DNA from 3 places in the Mesorhizobium sp. WSM1343 genome. Region 3 is predicted to be linked to each of the others. Evidence: riboswitches for the same ligand, from Rfam matches in the RefSeq annotation. Region 3 holds a riboswitch; each other region holds the start of a gene.

Region 1 (5,269 bases), 1.8 Mb from region 3:
TTTCGTGCTAGTCTATCTGCTGGCCCGCGACATGCTCGGGCGAACCCGCGCGCTGGCCGCCGTGCTTCTGATGCCGTCGCTCTATTTCTTCGGCTGGCCGACCCCACAGTTCAATCATGACTACGCGCAGATGCCCTTCTGGGCCGCTATCTGCTGGCTGTTGTGGCGTGCGGGCCGTGGTGGTGGGCCGGGCTGGTGGCTGGCGCTCGGGCTGGTGTCGGGCGTCGGGCTCTATGCCAAGCTTTCCACCGGCCTATTATTGCTTTTCGGGGCGATCTGGCTGCTGTCGGACACACGCGCACGCAGTCGGCTCGCCACGCCCTGGCCATGGCTCGGGCTCGCGGTTTTCGGCGCTGTCGCCGCTCCACTGGCCGCCGAACTCTGCCGCGTCGATTTCCTGCCGCTGACCTATGCCGCCTGGCGCGATCAGTGGGTGGTGGCTCATCGCTCCCGCTTTTATTATATCGGCGTCCAGATGGCCGGGCTCTGCGGCTTTCTTCTGGTGCTGGCGATATCAGGGCTGCTGCGGCGCTCGCCCGCGCCGCAAAAGCCCGTCGGGCGCGGCACGCTGGTCTATCTCTTGTGGATGGGGGTTGGCCCGGCGATCCTCGTCATGGTGGCGTCCCTGTTCACCGGCGCCGGCGAGGCCTGGGGCGCGCCGATGTACAATCTTGCTGGCGTTGTGGCGCTCGCCTTGCTGGGCCATCGCCTCGGCGCCATCGAGATGCGAAAGCTGGCGATCTGCGCGCTCATCTCCATTGTCGGCATATCCGGTGCCTATGCGGGCATCCGCTGGACGAAATGCAATCTGCGTGGGCGCATGGACGCCGTCTGCTGGCCGGCGCAAAAGATCTCGGATGAGGCAGAGGCTGTCTGGCACGCTGCGACGCCCGATCGGCTCGACATCGTCGGCGGCCATGCCCTTATTGCGCCGCTGGCGGGCCTCAATGCCTATGACAAGCCGTCGATCTTCACCGAACTGAACATGCAGTACGCCCCCTGGATCACCAAGGAGCGGCTGCGCGAGCATGGCATATTGCTGGTCTGGCCCGGGCGCGATGTGCCATCTTATCTGCAGGCGTGGGTGGGCGACATCCCGGTCAAAACCGTTCTTTTCGACTGGTCGCTCAAGGCGCCGCCGGTGGCGATCAGCTTCGCAGCCATTCCGCCTGGCGCGCGGCAGTTGCCGGGTGCTATCGACGGCCTCGCCCGACCGAGCAACTGAAGCAGATCCGCCGGTCCGCTGGACGAAGCAGGTGACAATGCCCATCTATGTCCAGACAAACTTGCCTTTGAGGAGACGTGATATGGCGACTTCGACCGAACGCGCAGTCCTTGCCGGTGGCTGCTTCTGGGGTATGCAGGATTTGATACGGCGCTATCCCGGCGTCATTTCCACCCGTGTTGGCTACAGCGGCGGCGACGTGCCCAACGCCACCTACCGCAACCACGGCAGCCATGCCGAAGCCATCGAGATCAATTTCGATCCGGCCATCATAAGCTATCGCACGCTGCTGGAACGCTTTTTCCAGATCCACGATCCGACGACCCGCAACCGCCAGGGCAACGATGTCGGGACGAGTTATCGCTCGGCGATCTATTACACCAGCGACGAACAGAAGCGCATCGCCGAGGACACGATCGCCGATGTCGATGCCTCGGGCCTGTGGCCGGGCAAGGTCGTCACCGAAGTCGCACCCGTTGGCCCCTTCTGGGAAGCCGAGCCCGAGCATCAGGACTATCTGGAGAAATATCCCAACGGATACACCTGCCACTTCGTCAGGCCGGGGTGGAAGCTGCCGGTTCGGGAAAAAGCGGTGCCGTAGATACACTGATACGACAGGATTTGAGAAGCCGCGGAGCGCTCGCTCCGCGGCTTCTTTTCATTGCAATTCCTACTTGCCGCAATGGTTGTCATTAACTGTCGGCGCGGTGGTGCCCGGCGACGTTCCACTGGCATCGGGCTGTGCGCCCTGCGGATGGGCAGGGCAATTTTCATCCGCGTTTGAATTCGTGGTGCCCGGTGCTACCGTCGTACTGTTGGTCGTGCCGGGGTCTACCGTGTTCGGCGAAGCCGGCGTATTTGGGTCGACGGTGACCGACTTGCCGCTGCCGCCGGATCCGTCGGTGCCGCTTGTGCCATTGCTCTGCGCCATGGCCGATGTCGCCAGGCCAATGGTGAGCGCCGAAGCTGCGAGGATTTTCATGAACATGGTTTGTCTCCATTGTCTGTGAACTCGTCGCGTAGCGACTGGTGGGACAACCTCGCGGCCTGGTGAAGGTTCCCGATAAATTCTCGCGCCGGCAGAGCCAACTGCTCCCGCCCTGGCGCAATGCTTTTGGCGCAGTGCGATAAAAAAACGGCTTTTCCTTCAACTCGAATGATGCTTTAAGGCGCACATCCACAGGGGTGCTCCGTACGGTCGGGGCTGAGACGGGGGCGGCAAGCCCACAGACCCTAGAAGCTGATCTGGGTAATACCAGCGGAGCGAGGCGGGCGATGTTTTCAGGCGCACAGATTTCCCTATATCCCATGACCGACGATTTCGTCGGTGTCATCCTTGGCGCGCTCGGTGCGCTCGATCCCTGGCGCGACAAACTCAGGATCGAGACCGACGACATCTCGACCTTGCTGGTCGGGCCGCCCGAAGTGCTGTTTCCTGCCATGCGCGACCTCTTCGTGGCGGCGGCACGCAGCGGCAAACATTGCGTGTTGTCGGCCACCATCTCGCGCGGCTGCCCTGGCGAGCCGGACGATCCGATCTGCCGCTCCGATGCGTTTGGCGGGCCCGTCGGTCCACTCGGCCCGCGCAAGGACGCGGCCATCGCGGCGGTGCGCAATGCTGCTGCCACCGGCCAGCCTGCGGCGGCGCAGTTCTCGCTCTATGTGATGGGCACAGACGACCACATGGACGAGATCTACGGCTGCATAGACTTTCTCAAGCAGTCCGGCGTCTATGAGCGCTCCAAACATTTCTGCACGAAACTGCGCGGTGATGCCGGTGCGATCTTTTCGGCGCTGGACGAGGCTTTCTGCCGTTTCGGACCAGGCGCTGGCCACGTAACCCTCGACGTCACGGTCTCGGCCAACAGCCCGTCGGCCGTCTGAAGCCGCGCCGCTCTCGCGGCCGTCAAAGGTTATCTCCCGTGGTCTCATCATCAGTCGCTTCGCGCCCGATCGCGAGCTTTCTCGTCAAGGCAATGCCGGCCATGATCTCGGCCGGTTTGCTCCTGCTGGCGTGGGAGCTTTATGCCACCTATTCCGGCATCAGGGCCACGATACTGCCGGCGCCGTCACGCGTCTTCGAGCAAGCGATGCTCAATCGCGAGGCGCTGGTCGACAATGCCGTTCCGACCATCCGTGCCACGCTGCTTGGCTTTGCCTGTTCGCTCAGCGCCGCCTTCGTGCTGTCGATGCTGGTCGACTTCTTCCAGCCGCTGCGGCGTGCGTTGTTTCCCGTCTTCATCGTCAGCCAGACCTTGCCGCTGGTGGCGGTCGCGCCGCTGGTGGTGCTGTGGTTCGGCTTCGGGCTGGCGCCCAAGATCATGCTGGTGGCGCTGGTCACCTTCTTTCCGATGCTGGTCGCATTGGTCGAAGGCTATGAGGCGACCGAGGCCGAGATCGGGCAAATGCTGCGCGCCATGGGGGCAGGGCGCTGGCGCATCTTCCTGCTGGCGCGGCTGCCTTCGGCGCTGCCTTACTTCTTTGCCGGGTTGAGGATCTCCATCACCTATGCGGTGGTCGGCGCCATCTTCGCCGAGTATGCCGGTGCCGCGAAGGGTCTGGGCATCTACATGCTCAACGCCAAAAACAATTTCCGTCCTGATCTGGTTCTTGCCGCCGTCGGTGTCAGCGCGGCGCTGACCCTTGTCCTGTTCGGGTTGACCGTGTTGCTGCAGCGCCTTGCCATGCCCTGGGAGCGAGCCGACAGGGAAACTGCCGGGAAGGGGGCCTGGCGATGAGCCGGCTCGAACTGCGGCATGTGCACAAGGCGTTCGGTGGGCTCGACGTGCTGGCCGATATTTCGCTCAGCGTCGGCGCTGGTGAATTCGTCTCGATCCTTGGACCCTCGGGTGCCGGCAAGTCGACGCTGTTCCAGCTTCTGACCGGCGCCGAGCATGGCGAGGGCGAGATGTTGTTCGACGGCGCGCGGCTCGACGACCACGGCAGGCACTTCGCCTTCATGCCGCAGCGCGACGCGCTGATGCCATGGCGGCGCATCCTCGACAACACGACGCTCGGGCTCGAAGTGCAAGGTATGAGGAGACAGGCGGCGCGGGCGCGCGTTGCGCCGTTGTTTGCCGAATTCGGGCTTGCCGGCTTCGAGCGGCATTTTCCCGCGCAGCTGTCCGGCGGCATGCGCCAGCGCGCGGCCTTGCTGCGCACCGTGGTGCAGGAGCGCGACATGCTCCTGCTCGACGAGCCGTTCGGCGCGCTCGATGCGCTGACCCGCACCGCCATGCAGCGCTGGCTCGAACAGATGTGGCGGCATCATCGCTGGACGGCGCTCTTGATCACCCATGACGTGCGCGAAGCCGTGTTCCTGTCCGACCGCATCTATGTGCTGTCGGCGCGCCCGGCCCGCATCGTGCGTGAAATCAGGGTGCCGTTGCCGCGCCCGCGCAGCCTTGGCGGCGATGCCGCGCGCCAGGCAAGCGCGCTCGAGGCCGAAATCCTCGACATCATCCTCAACCCCAATCCATCCAAAGGACACGATCATGACTGACTTGACGCGCCGGCAGGCCTTGTTGCTGACCCTTGCCACCGGCCTTCCCTTGATTGCCGGAACGCGTCGGGCTCGAGCACAATCGGCGGCACAAAAGGTCACCGTCGCCCTCGACTGGACGGTCAACACCAACCACATCGGACTGTTCGTCGCCCGCGACAAAGGGTTTTATCGCGAGGCCGGACTCGAGGTCGACATCCTGCCCTACAGCGATACCGGTGCTGGCACGCTGGTCGCAAACCGCGTCGCCGATTTCGGCATCAACGGCACCATCAGCCTGTTCACCCAGAGAACCGCCGGGGCGGATCTGAAGGGCGTCTATGCGGTGGTGCAGTCCGAAACAGGCCGCGTGGTCTTCAATGCGGCGCGCAACGAGATCAAAAGCCCAAGAAGCCTCGACGGCTTGATCTATGGCGGCTTCGGCAGTGCCTGGGAAAACGCGCTGATATCGACCATCATCCGCCACGACGGCGGCAAGGGCAATTTCGAGACGGTGACGCTCGGCACCTCAGCCTATGAGGCGCTGGCCAATGGGTCGGTCG
Region 2 (5,269 bases), 1.9 Mb from region 3:
GTTGATAGCCGTCGCCAGCCAATCGCCTTCATAGTCGAGCGCGGCAAGCAGTTCGGCCAGCGTGGAGGCGTGAATCTCACGCGCTTGGCCGTTGACGATCAGTTTCATTGGCGAGCTCCAAAGGTTTGTCGTGACTGAAGACGAGTTCGGCCGCCTGGCGCGCCATGGCGGGCGCGAGAAGAAAGCCATGGCGATAAAGTCCGTTGATCGCCACAGTGCTTTCGCGTGCTTCGACACGCGGCAGATTGTCGGAAAAGGCTGGGCGGACGCCGACACCGGTTTCAACGATCTCGGCCTCGCCAAAGGCCGGATGTAGGGAATAGGTCGCGCCCAAAAGCTCCATCATGGAACGCGCCGTGACCCGTCCAGTGGACTGGCTCTCGATCATCGTCGCGCCGGCCATGAAATGGTGGTCAGTGCGCGGTACCAGGTAGAGCGGAAAGCGCGGATGAAGCAGTCGGACCGGGCGCGACAGCGAGACATCGGGGGAGCGCAGGATCAGCATCTCGCCGCGAATGCCGCGCAGTCGGTCATCTACCGCGGACATTCCGGTGCAGTCGATCCGGCGATCGAAACCGGAGGCAAGCCGGGCGTCGGTGCCGAAGCGGAATTCGACGCCCATCACCGCCAGCCTGTCATGAAGTGCCGCCATCGCCTGGCGCGGGTCGAGATGGGCTTCGTCGGAGAAGAGCAATCCACGACGGAAGCGGCCGGCGAGGTCGGGCTCCATCAACCCGATTTCACTTTCATCGACCCACCGATGGCCCGACGTGCGGCGGGCGAACCGGTCGAGCTCGCCCGCATCGCGCGGCGCGGCCACGACCAGCGTTCCGGCCCGCGTCACCTGCCCGGGCGTTGCCGCATCCCACCAGTCTGCGGCATCGCGTCCGAGATCGAGCACCGGCTGCTCGGCGCTTTCGCGCTCGCACCATGGCGCCAGCATGCCGCCGGCGAACCATGATGCGTTGCCGCCAAGCCCAGGCCTTGTCTCGGCAACTGTCACCGCCGCGCCGCGTGTGGCGAGCTCGAAGGCGGCGGTGAGGCCGGCGACGCCGGCCCCTTTGACCAGCACCCTCATGGTCGCTCGTGCGCCTGTGGCATGAGCGGTGCGTCGGTCTCGTCCGCCGGCACATAGAGATCGCCGCCCTCGCGATACTTCGCCGCCATCGCCGCCATGCCCTCTTTATGTGCCTCGGCGCGGATGTCGTGGGAAATGCGCATGGAGCAGAATTTCGGCCCGCACATCGAGCAGAAATGCGCCACCTTGTGCGCCTCCTTGGGCAAGGTCTGGTCGTGGAAGGATCGCGCCGTTTCTGGATCGAGCGACAGGTTGAACTGGTCTTCCCAGCGGAACTCGAAGCGCGCGCGGGAAAGGGCATCATCCCTGACTTTCGCCGCTGGATGCCCCTTCGCGAGGTCGGCGGCATGCGCCGCGATCTTGTAGGTGATCACGCCGGTCTTGACGTCGTTGCGATCGGGAAGGCCGAGATGTTCCTTCGGCGTGACGTAGCAGAGCATGGCGGTGCCGTACCAGCCGATCATGGCAGCGCCGATGCCGGAGGTGATGTGATCGTAGCCCGGCGCTATGTCGGTTGTCAGCGGTCCCAGCGTGTAGAACGGCGCCTCGCCGCAGACGGCGAGCTGCTTGTCCATGTTCTGCTTGATTTTGTGCATCGGCACATGGCCGGGACCCTCGATCATCACTTGGCAGTCCTTGGCCCAGGCGATCTGCGTCAGATCGCCGAGCGTTTCGAGCTCGGCGAATTGCGCCGCGTCATTGGCATCGGCGATCGAGCCCGGACGGAGCCCGTCGCCGAGCGAAAAGGACACGTCATAGGCGCGGCAGATGTCGCAGATTTCCGCGAAATGCTCGTAGAGGAAGCTTTCCCGGTGATGGTGCAGGCACCATTTGGCCATGATCGAGCCGCCACGCGAGACGATGCCGGTGACCCGGTCAACGGTCAGTGGGATGTAGTGCAGCCGCACGCCGGCGTGAATGGTGAAATAGTCGACGCCTTGCTCGGCCTGCTCGATCAGCGTGTCGCGGTAGACTTCCCAGGTCAGGTCCTCGGCGATGCCGTTGACCTTTTCGAGCGCCTGATAGAGCGGCACCGTGCCGATCGGCACCGGCGCATTGCGAACGATCCACTCGCGGATGTTGTGGATGTTGCGGCCGGTCGACAGGTCCATCACCGTGTCGGCGCCCCAGCGGATCGCCCAGACCATCTTTTCCACTTCCTCCGCCATCGAGGAGGTGACCGCCGAATTGCCGATATTGGCGTTGATCTTCACCAGGAAATTGCGGCCGATGATCATCGGCTCGCTCTCGGGATGATTGATGTTGGCGGGAATGATCGCGCGCCCGCGCGCCACCTCGTCGCGCACGAATTCCGGTGTGACGAAATCGTGAATAGCCGCGCCGAAGCTTTCACCGTCGCGCTCAAGCTTGCCACGCCAGATGTCGCGGCCAAGGTTCTCGCGGACGGCGACGAACTCCATTTCGGGCGTGATGATGCCGGCGCGCGCATAGGCAAGCTGGGTCACCGCCTTGCCCTGCTTGGCCCTGAGCGGCCGGTTCCGAATTGGAAACTCCGGCGTCAGCCGCTCGCCCGCCGCAAATCCGTTGTCCTCCGGCCGGACGTGGCGGCCGTCATAGTCCTCGACATCGCCGCGTGCCGTAATCCATTCGTGGCGAAGTCGGGCAAGGCCATTTTCGATGCTGGTTTCGACAGTCGGGTCGGTATAGGGACCGGACGGATCGTAGACGGTGACAGGCGGTTCGCCCGCCGTCGGATGGAGGGAGATTTCTCGCATCGGCACCCTGATGTGGGGATGGATGGCACCGGGCTTGTGGATTTTCCGCGAGGCGGGCAGTGGTCCCGTCGAGACCGCAGGGGTGATGGCATTCATCGTGAGGCTCCTTTGCTCATGCATTGGAGACCCAGTTCTGTGCCGGAAGGATGAAAAGACGCTTCTGTTGACCTGCTGAAACAGGACCTCGGGCGTAAACTCCCGCAAAGCGCTTGCACCGTCCCTACGCCAGTATGAACTGGATCAGGTTCAACGGGTCACTGCGCCGCGAAAGCCAGCAGTATCTCAGCCCCTTGCCGGGACTCCCCTGGTCAATGCCCCAGGTTGAACGGGCCGGCTCCGATTTGTCAAGCGCATTCGGGTCCGGTCGAAAGCAGCTATCGCCTAGCTGGCGGCATTGCTCCGGATAGGACCATGGATTGAGCTCGGCTTAGCCCGTGGTTCGCCCCGGTCACCTTGACCTCAAAACGTACCGGTGCGGCGCCTATCCACCCCCACAGAGCCGACCGCCGGCAGCCGCTTGACCCAACTAAAGGAGACACCCGAAAAAGAGTCCTGCACCAAATGCGAGGAGGATCCCATACAAGGTGAGACGCCGTCTCATCCTCATCGTCGCGCGGTGGCTGCCGCCAACTGAGATACCGATTGCCGATCTTGGGGTTGGCAACCCTGGGGAAGGGGTCTTCGCGGCCCTTTTCGTCGCTCCCGGATATAACGGCCGTAAACGCCACAGTGTTGCCATCTCGCTCTCTATTGCGCTGCAATATGCTTCGAGGAATGCGAACGGACTAGGAGCATCTGCAGCCCTCGCATCGTTGGAATGCGAAGGCAACGGCATGACGGATATCTCGGCGACGCAGCTTGTCGTGTCCCTGTCCGCCGCCGATACATCGTCAAGAACAAGGCTGACCTATCTCGATGGATGGCGCGGCCTGTCGATCGCACTGGTGTTGATCGGCCACTTCTTCCCCGTTTCTGATATCAACCTCGGTGTCATGGGTGTCGAGTTCTTCTTCGTGCTGAGCGGCCGGCTCATGGCCGAAATTCTCTTTGTCGAGCGCATCTTCGACCGCAAGCCGGTTGGTCGGATAACTGCGTTTGACAATCAAGTCGCTTGTGGCGACCTGAACATTTATTGGGCGAAGGCCACAATCGCCGATCAGCCAACCTCGGGAAAAATTGTTCTCGGGGCAAAAGACAGCATCGCCCTAATTGTCACGCCCCGTTCCCCACTGGTTCTAAGTGCAGATATCCTGACAAGACGAACTTCGCTAGGAAAAAAGACCGGCGCCCTCGCTAGGAGGTTGCCCGAATGGCGCCGGCCAGACGGTCCTTTTCAGGTCCGCCGCTCTCCAGACATAGCTGAGTCTTTCCGTCGCGTCAGGTGGTGGCGGACTACGCTTTGGCTTTCCGCTTCGCAGGTGCCTTTTTGGCTGGTGCGACGGGTTCAGCCTTGCGGCCAAGCCCGATGGACTTCGCCAATTGCGAGCGCTGAGCGGCGTAGTTCGGAGCTGTCATAGGATAGTCGTGCGGCAAGTTCCATTTGGCGCGATAGGCATCCGGTGTCAGGCCGAAGTCCGTGCTAAGATGCCGCTTTAGGGATTTGAACTTCTTGCCGTCTTCGAGGCAGATAATGAAGTCTGGCGTCACCGACTTCTTCGGGTTGACCGCAGGAGTTTGCGGTTCAACAACAGGCGCGATCGGCGTGCCAAGTCCGGACAGCGAAGCATGAACCGATGCTATCACCTCCGGCAAGCCAGCCACCGGCAAAGGATTGTTGCTGACATATGCTGAGACAATGTCGGCGGTTAACTCAGCTAGTTCGGCAGCGCGGGTACTGGTTGGGTTGGTCATTGGTTGGTCCTTTTGTCTGATTTATCCCCTCTCTATTGGTTGATGATCAACGACGCAACCGCCCTCACAAGCCTGGTCTATCGAATTGCAGTGGAGGCGACGCAGAGTTCGCACGGTCTTCGGACAACCCTTGATGTTATTTCAGGAGTATTCGCGACAGTAGAACTAAGGCGGTTCTTGGAGCGAAGTCGCCTTGCTCAGCATCCGGTTTGGTTGGGGTTCTTGGAAGCTTTTCGAACTTTCTGGGTCGCGACTCAGCCTGAATTGCGGTTTCTTATGGACAATGGCGTCGCTAAATTCGGGTTTGGATAGCTTTGAGGGCATCGACTTCTGGCACGTGCGCCTTCCCTGAGAGCGCGGGAACACGCTCCCCAAGCTCTTTACGTTGTGAACGGCCGCTTCGCGCCTCATCACAGTCGCTCCGAACAAAGGTCAGCGATCCCGAAAGCCGCCTTTCCTTCAGTTTCCAACACTCAGCGTAAGTGGGCAAGCAGACGCGGCTGTCGAAGGCACCGGATTTTACGGTCGGTGATAACCAAATGGACTGGCTATCGTACTTGACGCGATTGGCTCCGGCACCTGATATCGCGGTCAGGAGGATGCC
Region 3 (5,269 bases):
TCATCAGCCTTGCCGGTCGCAGCGACCAACCCATTGTCGACAAACACCATATGCTCGCCGATGCGGCGTGCATCCTCCGGCTGGTGCGTGACGAACAGCACTGTCATGGCGCGTTCGGCATGAACGGCGGCAACCAGGTCCAGCATCTCGTCGCGCAAAGCCGGTCCGAGCGAAGCGAAGGGCTCGTCGAGCAGCAACACCGGTCGGTCGCGCACCAGCACGCGGGTCAGTGCGACGCGCTGGCGTTCGCCCCCCGAGAGCTCGCGCGGCAGGCGTTTCTCCTTGCCCGCAAGACCGGTGCGCGCAAGCGCCTCGGCGACCGCGGCGCGGTCCGCCTCGGTCAGCCGCAGGGATGGCGAACGGCCGAGCCCGACATTCTGCTCGACGGAAAGATGCGCGAAGAGATTGTTCTCCTGGAACACCATCGACACTGGCCGCGCCGAGGCCGGCTCGGCGCTGACATCGACACCGCCGATCAGCACGCGGCCCGACCGTGGGGTCTCGAAGCCGGCGACCAGATTGAGCAGCGTCGACTTGCCCGAACCGCTCGGCCCCATGATGGCGGTGATCGTCGCCGCGGCAAACTCGACATCGAAAACAAGCGGCGCCTCGCCATAGCTGCCATAACTGCCGTAGCTGAACGACACTTTGTCCAGCCGCACCGGCGCGCCCTTCGCGAGCCCGTTGGCCGCCTTTTCACGCATCACGGACCTCCTCCCTTCCCAGCCAGTGCGCCGCCACGATCAACGCGAGACAGACGAGGCCGAGCAGCAGTGCGAGGCCGGCGGCATCCTCGGTGCGGTAGCTGCCCATCCGAGCCAGAAGAAGGTAGGGCAATGTCTGCACGGAATCACTGCCGAACAAGGCAATGACACCGAGATCGCCGAGCGACAGCGCCATGGCGAAAGCGAAGGCCGTGGCGAGCGGTCGCCGCAGCGACGGCCAGTCGACCAGCATCAGCCGGTTCCAGCCCGCAATGCCGAACTGTGCACAGAGCCGTTCGTGACGCTCGCTCGCTGCATCATAGGCGGGACGCACGGCGCGGAGCGCAAACGGCATCGCCATCACCGCGTTGACGGTGACGACCATGACCGGAGCGATGGCGAAGACATCGCCGACATGGCGCAACAACAGGAACCAGCCGGCGCCGACGACGATCGGCGGCACGACCAGGACAAAACCGGCGCCTGTATCGGTCGCGTGTTCGAGCAGTGTCTTTGCGCCGGCACGGCGGGTCAGCGCCAGCGCCCGCCGCGCCATGGTCAGCGCCAGCGACAGCATCACCGAAAGCAGCGCCGACAGGAAGGCGAGCGCCGCGCTGGTCAGCGTTGCCTGCCGGACAGTGGCCTCGCCGGCCAAGCGGGCGAGATCGGCACTCAATCCGGCCATCACGGTTGCCGCCATCGGCCCGACAACGAACAGCAGCGCCAGGACGATGAGTAGCGCGTTCAACCAGGTCTCGCTCCGATTGACCGAGAGATAGCGGCGTGGCGCGACCGGCAAATTGGTGTCGCCGGCCACATTGGCGCCTAGCCGCGTCAGTGCCAGCACCACGATAAAGGTCAAGGCGATCTGCAGCAGCGTCAGTGCAACGGCCCGCGCGGGATCGAAATCGAAGCGCAGCGCCTGGTAGATGCCGACCTCAAGCGTCGTCGCGGCCGGCCCGCCGCCGAGCGTCAGCACGATCGTGAAGGATGTGATGCAGAGCATGAACACAAGCCCGGCGACGCCGGGCAGTGCGGCGCGCAGCGTTGGCCATTCGATCAGCCGGAACGCCGGCCGGGCCGCCATGCCGAGTTGGCTCGCCAGCCGCCATTGGTCGGCCGGTATGGTCTGCAGCGCCTCGAGGAACAGCCGCGTCGCCAGCGGCAGGTTGAAGAAGACATGGGCGACGAGAATGCCGGACAGGCCATAGATGCCCGGCCAGCTTCCGCCGCCGATAACGGCAAGCACGCCGGCGAAGTAGCCGGCACGGCCATAAAGCGCCAGGATGCCGAGCGCTGCAACGATGGCCGGCAGCGCCAACGGCACGGCGAAGATCTGCAGGATGAAGGCGCGGCCGAAGAAACGTGGATGCCGCGACAGAGCGCGCGCCACAAACAGCCCCGGGATGACCGAAAGCAGCGTCGACAGGACCGCTTGCCAGAGCGTGAAGCGAATGACGCGAAGCAGATAGGGATCGAAGGCTGCCCAGGCGCCCGAGAAATCATGGGCGCCCTCGAAAAGCAGGCCGGCAAACGCGCCGCCGATCAGCAGCGCGATTGCAGCGAGCGCGACAATGCCGGCACTGACGCGGGAATCCGTGGAATGCGCCGGCGCCATCGCGCTGCCTACTTGCTCATCGCCGCCAGCCATTCATCGACCCAGGCCTTGCGGTTGGCAGAGACCTCTTGCGGGCTGAACAGCAAGGTCTTCGTTGGCTTGACCAGTTTGTCGAAGGCCGAATTGAGCGGCTTGTCGGTCTTGCCTGCCGGGAACATCCAGTTGGTCTCGGGGATGGCATCCTGGAATTTCGGCCCGGTCATGAAGGCCATGAACTTGGCCGCCAGCGGATTCTTGGCTCCTGTCGTGGTGATACCCGCCACCTCGATCTGCAGATACTCGCCCTCCTCGAAGGAGGCCGCCTGGTAGCGCTCCGTGTTCTCGGCGACCATGTGGTAGGCTGGCGACGTCGTGTAGGACAGCACCATCGGCGCCTCGCCCTTGGTGAACAGCCCATAGGCCTCGCTCCAGCCCGGCGTCACGGTCAGCACCTTGGCCTTGAGCTTGGCCCAGGCCTCGGGTGCCTTGTCGCCATAGACCGACTTGACCCAAAGAAGCAGGCCGAGGCCTGGCGTCGAGGTGCGCGGGTCCTGGATGACGATCTTGTCGTTGGCACTGCCTTCGATCAGCTCCTTCAGGCTCTTCGGCGGCGTCTTCATCTTCTGCGTGTCGTAGACGACAGCGAAATAGCCGTAGTCGAAGGGGACAAACGTGTCGTCGCTCCAGCCGCCCGGCACATTGACATCCGTCACCGCGCCATGCGGCGCGAACAAGCCTGACGCCTTGGCATCGGCGGTGAGATTGGTATCCAGGCCAAGCACGATATCGGCCTTGGTCGATGCGCCTTCCAATCTGACGCGGTTGAGCAGCGCGACGCCATCGGCGACCGAGACGAAGTCGACGTCGCAGCCGCATTCGGCCTCGAACTCCTTCTTCACCACGGGACCCGGCCCCCAGTCGGCGGTGAAACTCTCATAGGTGTAGACGGTGAGCTTGTCCTTGGCCAAGGCGGGCCCGGACAAGGCCACGACCGTTGCTGAAACAAGAGCGTATAAAAGCGTGCGCATCGGCGCCTCCTTCGTTCGAATTGAAAGGAATTGAGGCGTCGGACTGTCCGAAACGTCTAATCCCTCCGCCGGTACAAACCGGATCAGGTTCAGCGGGTTGGCGAGACTGCCTCTCAGCCGGTCCGCGAAGATCGCGTCCGGCACCCCGTTAGAGCGTTTCGACACATAGGCCGGGCCGATCCGCCATGCAAGCGGGAGTTTGCCGCCTTCCGTTTCCCGTGCCGGGCTGGTAAGGGCCACACGATATGAGCACATTCACCATCCTGCTTGGCGGCGATCTCATCCGTACGCCACGGCTCGACCGTCAGGTCAAAGGCTCCCGCGTCATCGCCGCCGACGCCGGCATCGGTCATGCGCGGTTGCTGGGTCTCGTGCCGGAGCTGTGGGTGGGTGATTTCGATTCGGTGCCGGCGAACCTGCCGGACGATCTCGCTTCCGTGCCGCGCCGGACCTTCCCGGCGGAAAAGGACCAGACCGATGGCGAACTTGCCGTCGCCGCGGCACTGGAGCGCGGCGCGACCCGCCTGGTGCTGGCCGGCGCCTTTGGCGGCAAGCGCGCCGACCACGCTTTTCTGCATCTGTCGCTCGCCCTGCGGCTGGCGGAGGCGGGAACGGACGTGCTTTTGACCAGCGGCGCTCAGGAAGGCATCCCCCTGCTGCGCGGAACGGCCGGCTTCGACTATGCCGACGGCACGCTGTTTTCGGTGCTCGGCTTTTCCGAGCTCGACGGCCTGACCGTCACCGGCGCCAAATGGCCGCTCGCTCACGTCAAGGTGGCGTTCGGTTCGTCGCTGACCATTTCCAACGAGGTCAAGTCCGACAAGACCGGGGGCCGCCTCGAAATCGCGCTCGGCCATGGCCGCGCGATGCTGCTCGCTCATCCCTATCCCTTACCTGAAAGCTGACATGGCCCCGCCCCTTCTCAACCTCGACGGGATAAAACTGACCTTCGGCGGCACGCCGCTGCTCGATGGCGCCGCCTTGACGGCTTCGGCCGGCGACAAGATCGCGCTGGTCGGCCGCAACGGGTCCGGCAAGTCGACCCTGCTGAAGATCGCCGCCGGCCTGATCGAGCCGCAGGACGGCGAAGTGTTCCGCCAGCCTTCGGCGACCGTCCGCTATTTGCCGCAGATGCCCGACATGGAAGGTTTTGCCACTGTCCGCGCCTATGTCGAGGCCGGGCTTGGCCCCGCCGACGATCCCTACCGCGCCAGCTATCTGATGGAGCATCTCGGCCTGTCGGGTGAGGAACGTCCGAACGACCTGTCGGGCGGCGAGGCGAGGCGCGCCGCCCTTGCCCGCGTCATGGCGCCGGAGCCCGATATCCTGCTGCTTGATGAGCCGACCAACCATCTCGACCTCTCGGTCATCGAATGGCTGGAAGAAGAACTCATCCGCACCTCCTCGGCGCTGATCGTCATCTCGCACGACCGCCGCTTCCTCGAACGCGTGTCGCGCGCCACGGTCTGGCTCGATCGCGGCCAGACCCGCAGGTTGGACAAGGGCTTCGGCCATTTCGAGGAATGGCGCGACCTGGTTCTGGAGGAAGAAGAACGCGAGCAGCACAAGCTCGGTCGCCAGATCGTTCGCGAAGAGCATTGGCTGCGCTACGGCGTGACGGCGCGGCGCAAGCGCAACATGCGCCGGCTCGGCGAGTTGCAGACCATGCGCCAGCGTTTTCGCGGTCATCGCGGGGCCGAAGGGTCGGCGACCATGGTGGCGAGCGACGCCACCGAGTCCGGCAAGCTGGTGATCGAGGCGAAAAACATCGAAAAGAGCTTTGGCGATCTCACCGTGGTCAAGGCGTTTTCGACCCGCATCCAGCGTGGCGATCGCGTTGGCCTGGTCGGGCCGAACGGCGCCGGCAAGACCACGCTCTTGAAGATGCTGACCGGCGAGATGAAGCCGGACGCCGGTTCGGTGCGGCTCGGCACCAATCT

What was found. A riboswitch is a leader RNA that binds a small molecule or an ion and turns the genes downstream of it on or off. The one in region 3 is predicted to bind thiamine pyrophosphate.
Region 1: linked by a shared signal. The riboswitch ahead of AC0NIL_RS15405 (YkoF family thiamine/hydroxymethylpyrimidine-binding protein) and the one ahead of thiB (thiamine ABC transporter substrate binding subunit) in region 3 are both predicted to bind thiamine pyrophosphate.
Region 2: linked by a shared signal. The riboswitch ahead of thiC (phosphomethylpyrimidine synthase ThiC) and the one ahead of thiB (thiamine ABC transporter substrate binding subunit) in region 3 are both predicted to bind thiamine pyrophosphate.

The regions. Positions count from the first base shown of each region.
Region 1 covers NZ_CM148370.1:3,164,261-3,169,529, forward strand. The annotation lists gene AC0NIL_RS15390 (glycosyltransferase family 39 protein) at 1-1,225, shown strand, start outside; gene msrA (peptide-methionine (S)-S-oxide reductase MsrA) at 1,308-1,826, shown strand; gene AC0NIL_RS15400 (hypothetical protein) at 1,896-2,213, opposite strand; TPP riboswitch at 2,397-2,510, shown strand; gene AC0NIL_RS15405 (YkoF family thiamine/hydroxymethylpyrimidine-binding protein) at 2,501-3,109, shown strand; gene AC0NIL_RS15410 (ABC transporter permease) at 3,202-3,963, shown strand; gene AC0NIL_RS15415 (ABC transporter ATP-binding protein) at 3,960-4,727, shown strand; gene AC0NIL_RS15420 (ABC transporter substrate-binding protein) at 4,720-5,269, shown strand, end outside.
Region 2 covers NZ_CM148370.1:5,811,035-5,816,303, reverse strand. The annotation lists gene thiS (sulfur carrier protein ThiS) at 1-108, opposite strand, end outside; gene thiO (glycine oxidase ThiO) at 77-1,078, opposite strand; gene thiC (phosphomethylpyrimidine synthase ThiC) at 1,075-2,910, opposite strand; TPP riboswitch at 3,014-3,130, opposite strand; gene AC0NIL_RS28310 (hypothetical protein) at 3,705-3,920, opposite strand; gene AC0NIL_RS28305 (Ros/MucR family transcriptional regulator) at 4,207-4,665, opposite strand.
Region 3 covers NZ_CM148370.1:1,381,644-1,386,912, reverse strand. The annotation lists gene thiQ (thiamine ABC transporter ATP-binding protein) at 1-704, opposite strand, end outside; gene thiP (thiamine/thiamine pyrophosphate ABC transporter permease) at 697-2,322, opposite strand; gene thiB (thiamine ABC transporter substrate binding subunit) at 2,331-3,329, opposite strand; TPP riboswitch at 3,373-3,487, opposite strand; gene AC0NIL_RS06655 (thiamine diphosphokinase) at 3,575-4,234, shown strand; gene AC0NIL_RS06650 (ABC-F family ATP-binding cassette domain-containing protein) at 4,236-5,269, shown strand, end outside.